Regions from separate parts of the Arthrobacter sp. NPDC058130 genome, predicted to be linked through region 2. Evidence: predicted binding sites of a transcription regulator. Region 2 holds the regulator's gene; the other holds the start of a gene.
What was found. The regulator Rex, encoded in region 2, represses fermentation and respiration genes when NADH is low (regulators of the CRP and FNR family bind a similar motif). The targets are predictions, from matches to a motif close to CTTGTGAANNNNTTCACAAG.
Positions count from the first base shown of each region.

Region 1: the regulator Rex is predicted to act here: its motif matches at 1,299-1,318, upstream of araB (ribulokinase).

Region 1 covers NZ_JBHVTV010000020.1:17,488-19,884, forward strand. The annotation lists gene araB (ribulokinase) at 1-1,230, opposite strand, end outside; gene ACFVTM_RS21955 (LacI family DNA-binding transcriptional regulator) at 1,464-2,397, opposite strand, start outside.
Region 2 covers NZ_JBHVTV010000008.1:159,187-161,583, forward strand. The annotation lists gene ACFVTM_RS14840 (hypothetical protein) at 145-942, shown strand; gene ACFVTM_RS14845 (redox-sensing transcriptional repressor Rex) at 994-1,689, opposite strand; gene ACFVTM_RS14850 (glutaredoxin family protein) at 1,764-2,036, opposite strand; gene ACFVTM_RS14855 (HAD family hydrolase) at 2,194-2,397, shown strand, end outside.

The sequences.
Region 1 (2,397 bases), on a different contig from region 2:
CAGCACGGAACGGTTGCCCGAGTGCCAATCCAAGGCGATCAGGCCGTGCTCGCCGATCGCCTGGGCGGAGGCGAGTTCGGTGAGGTATTCGTGGATGCCGAGCCCCGCGGCGGAGGCGGCCTGGTGGTATTCGGGCGGAACGCCGTTGTTGGTGAACCAGCCAAAAATGTCCCCCACACCGGACTGGCCGGCTTCATAGCCCCAGAGCCCGTCCACGATGCCGCCATCCACCACACCGCACATGCCGGGGACCTCGTGCAGCGCGTCGCCGTTCATCACGTGGCAGGTGGAGGTGCCCATGATGGCCACCATCTGGCCCGGTTCCACGGCTTTCGCCGCCGGGGCCGTGACATGGGCGTCCACGTTGCCCACCGCGACGGCGATTCCCTCCGGCAAGCCGGTCCAGGCTGCGGCCTCGGCGGTCAGGTAGCCGGCGGCGTCGCCCAGACGGCCGATGGAGTGCTGTAGTTTAGCGCTAACAAAGTTTTTGAACAGGGGGTTCAGCGCCGCAAGGAAGTCCTCCGACGGGTAGCGACCGTCCTGGTAGATGCCCTTGTACCCGGCGGTGCAGGCGTTGCGGACGTAGTTGCCGCACAGCTGCCAGACAATCCAGTCTGCGGCTTCCACCCAGTGGTCCATCTCCGCATATGCTTCGGGGTCCTCCTCGAGCAGCTGGAGGCCCTTGGCGAACTCCCACTCCGAGGAAATCAGTCCGCCATAACGCGGCAGCCACGTCTCTGCACGCTCGCCGGCGAGGTCGTTGATGCGGTCGGCCTGGCCCTGCGCTGCGTGGTGGCGCCAAAGTTTCACGTAGGCGTGCGGCCGGTTCGCGTAGCCGGGCAATTCGTTCAGCGGCGTTCCGTCGGCCTTGACCGGCACCATCGTGCAGGCCGTGAAGTCGGTGGCAATGCCGACGACGGCGGCCGGGTCGATTCCCGCATCCGCGATCGCCGCCGGAACAGCGTGCCGGAGCACGTCCCGGTAGTCATTCGGCACCTGGAGCGCCCATTCGCCGGGGAGCCGGGCGGCTGTACCGTCTGCAGTGTCAACGAGGTCCGCGGGGAGTTCACTGGTGAGAACCGCGTGCGGGTACTCAAACACTCCGCTGCCCAGCTCCTTGCCGTCCCGGACCCGGACCACCACGGCCCGGCCGGACAGGGTGCCGTAGTCCACCCCGATGACATAGTTTTCACCGCCGGGGTTGAAACCGGCGTCATCACTGGATTGCATGCTCAAACCTCCATCCGGGAGGTACTAACCCCTGTGCCCGGTATCGAAAACGTAAAAGATTCACTTAGATTGTGAACGCTAACATAACTGCGCGTCAAGCATTGGCGATGTCAAAGGAGTGCACCCACCGAGAAGTACACCCACCGAGAAGTGCACCCCAGAGAAATACACCCAGAGAAATGCGCTGGCGCCGGCCAACGCCCCGCCTTGGGTTCAGTTCGCGGGCACTGGGCTCAGTGGGCGGCGCGTGGCGGCGCAGTGGTGGAGCGAACCACAAGCCTGGGGTTGACCACCGACGATGCGCCTGAATGGCCGTTGGCCATATCGAAGAGGAGCATTTGCATGCAACGGGCTCCGAGTTCCTTGAAACCCTGGTTGACAGTGGTCAGGGGCGGCACAAGGTAGGCGGCCTCGGGCTGGTCATCGTAGCCAACAAGGCTGATGTCCTGCGGGACGCGCAGCCCGGCTTCGCAGAAGGCGCGCAGGGCTCCGAGCGCCATCTGGTCATTGGCTGCGAATACAGCGGTGACGTTTCCGGCAGCCGCAAGTTCAAGCCCGGCGCGGTAACCGCTTTCGGCGCTCCAGTTGCCCCGGATCAGCACAGAGTCGTCCAGTTTCGCCTGGGCGAGGGTACGGCGCCAGCCCTCAATGCGGGCGGCGGCGTCAATCCAGTCCGGCGGCCCGGAAACGTGGGCGATGGCCGTATGGCCAAGATCCACCAGGTGCTGCACGGCAAGGCCGGCGCCCATCCGTTGGTTCACCGCGGCGACACTCAGCCGCTCATCGACGCCGAAGCCCACGGCAACCAGCGGGACGGCCATGCCGATGGTGCTGAGGGATTCGAACATGGCCTCGTGCGGCACGATCACGACGATGCCGTCCACTGACTGCATCATGAAGTATTCGAGGGCGTCCTTAATCGCGACGGGCGTGACCTCACTGAGGCTTGCCACGCTGACGAAATAGCCCTTGCCCCGAGCTGCCTGCTGCACTCCGAGCAGCGTATTGGCCGGACCGTAGTGGGACATGTCGCTTCCCAGGACGCCTATCGTTTGGGACCGCCGTGTAACGAGGCTGCGGGCTGCAGTGTTCCGGCGGTAGCCCAGGTCCCGGATGGCCTGCTCGACGCGTTCGCGGGTCCGTGGGCTGACGTTCGGATGCGCGTTG
Region 2 (2,397 bases):
CGAATGCGGGTTGAGAATACCTCTCCGGAATGATCCACACGGCGGGCCGCCCGCGGTACGGTTGAGCTAAACCATGCTGGGGGCAGGGCAGGAGCGCTGGTCCCGGTGGCCGATTCAGTGTATCGACACGCAAAGGACCGCTTCATGAGCAACCCTCCAGTCCAGCCACCACCTCCGAACGGCTCCGAGCCGGGCGGAGAAGCCACTCCCCAGTTCGGCCAGAACGCGCCGCAGGCCCCGCAGTTTGGCCAGAACGCCCCGCAGGCGCCGCAGTACGGCCAGCAGGCCCCTCCCGCGTATGGCCAGAACGCCCCGCAATACGGCCAGCAGACCCCGCCGGCCTACGGCCAGAACGCCCCGCAATACGGCCAGCAGACCCCGCCGGCCTACGGCCAGAACGCGCCGCAGTACGGCCAGCAGCCTCCGGCCTACGGCCAGTCCCCCTATGCCCAGTACCCCTCCCAACAGCCGCAGGCTCCGGGCGCAGTCCCCCAGCTTGTCAACACGTCGTTCTGGCTGATCATCGCGGCCGGGGCCCTCTGGGTCGTCTCCATGCTCGTGTCGCTCGGAACCCTGGACACACCAGCCGTCCGGGACATGTTCGAGCAGCAGATGGCATCGAGCGGCACGAGCGTCAATTTCGAATCCATCAGGGGCGTCCTGATCGGCACCATCGTAGTGTTCGCCGTCATCAGCGCCGGGCTCTACGCCCTCGTCGCATTCAATGTCCGCAAGGGCAAGAACTGGGCTCGGATCCTGGGCACCGTGTTCGCCGCCTTGTCAGTGTTCAACATCGTCCCGCTCAGCCTTGCCACCCTCGCGGCACTGGTCGGCATCGCGGCGATCATCCTGCTGTACCTGCCCGCAACCTCGCCCTATTTCCAGAAGCGGCAGTCCTTCGCTAACCCCTTCGGGCAGCCCGGAGCCCCCTTCGGGAAGTAGCCGCACAGAGAACCGTGCAGCGGGCGCGGGAACCGGAAGGCCTGGCCGAACCTAGTCGGCGTCCTCCGGATCCTGCGCCCTTTGTGCGTGATAAGCCAGGATCTGCAGTTCAGTGGCCATGTCCACCTTGCGGAGGTTGACCCCCGGAGGGACCTGCAGCATCACCGGCGCGAAGCTGAGGATGCTCCGCACGCCGGCGGCAATCACGCGGTCGCAGACGTCCTGGGCCACCGCGGCGGGCAGGGCCAGGACCACCATATTGGCACCGGTTCGCTGCAGTACCGGCTCAAGGTCGGCGGCGTCGCTGACCCGCAGCCAGCCGACCTCGCTGCCCACCACCATCTGGTCGGCGTCGAATATTGCCACAATGTCAAAGCCCCGCGACTCGAATCCGCCGTACCGGGCCAGGGCTTTGCCCAGGTTGCCGGCACCGACGATCGCGACTTTCCAGTCATGGGTCAGCCCGAGTGCGGCCGCGATGTTGCGGTTCAGGTACTGGACCTCGTAGCCGACACCCCGGGTTCCGTAGGAGCCGACGTAGGAGAGGTCCTTGCGCAGCGTTGAGGAACTGACTCCGGAGGCCTCGGCCAGCGACTCGGAGGAGACGCGGTCCACCCCGTCGGCCAGCAGCGTGGTCAGGGCGCGCAGATAGATGGTCAACCGGGCCACGGCCGCGGGGGGTATCTGTTTGGCGGCAGTTCCGGCTCCCCCGGGCACAGCCTCGGAAAATGAATCCAGCGAAGTCACTATCTGCTCCATTGCGTCGCGTTGTGCTTCCCACTCTAGAGCCCCCGTGCACCGCGCAACAAAGCAGGCGGGCGTCAGGACGGCTGGCTCAGGATCCGCTGCAGGGTCCGTGTCAGGCGGGCCTCGTCGATCTTCCAGAAATCCCGCTGGACACCGTTCACCAGCACCACCGGGATCTCCTCGGCGAAGCGTTCACGCAGCCCGGCGTCGTGGTCCACTGTCTGCTCCGACCAGTCGATTCCGAGCGCAGCCGTGACGCGGCCGACGGCGGCGCGCGCCTCCGCGCACAGGTGGCAGTCAGCTTTGGTGATCAGCACTACATCGGGCAAAGACGCGGGTTCGGCCATGCAACCACCGTAGCCCGTGGCCGCATCCGCGTCGACGCGCGGCGCAGAGGACCCTGAAGCCGGTAAAGGAGCCACCGGCCGGGACCGGGGCGGTCCTGCCGCGGCGTCGCCCGCCCCCGGAAGCGTACGGGGGCCGGTCATTGACTAGACTCGTGGCATGCCCGAGGAGAAATACGTCACTGTGGCCAGTGAGCCTGCTGCATCGACGCAGCACGGCGAGGCCGCATTTTTCGACGTCGACAACACCCTCATGAAGGGCGCAAGCCTTTTCCACGTCGCCCGCAAGCTTCACCAGCGCGGCGCCTTCACACTGCGGCAGGCTGCCGGTTTCGCCTGGAAACAGTTCATGTTCGTGCTGCGC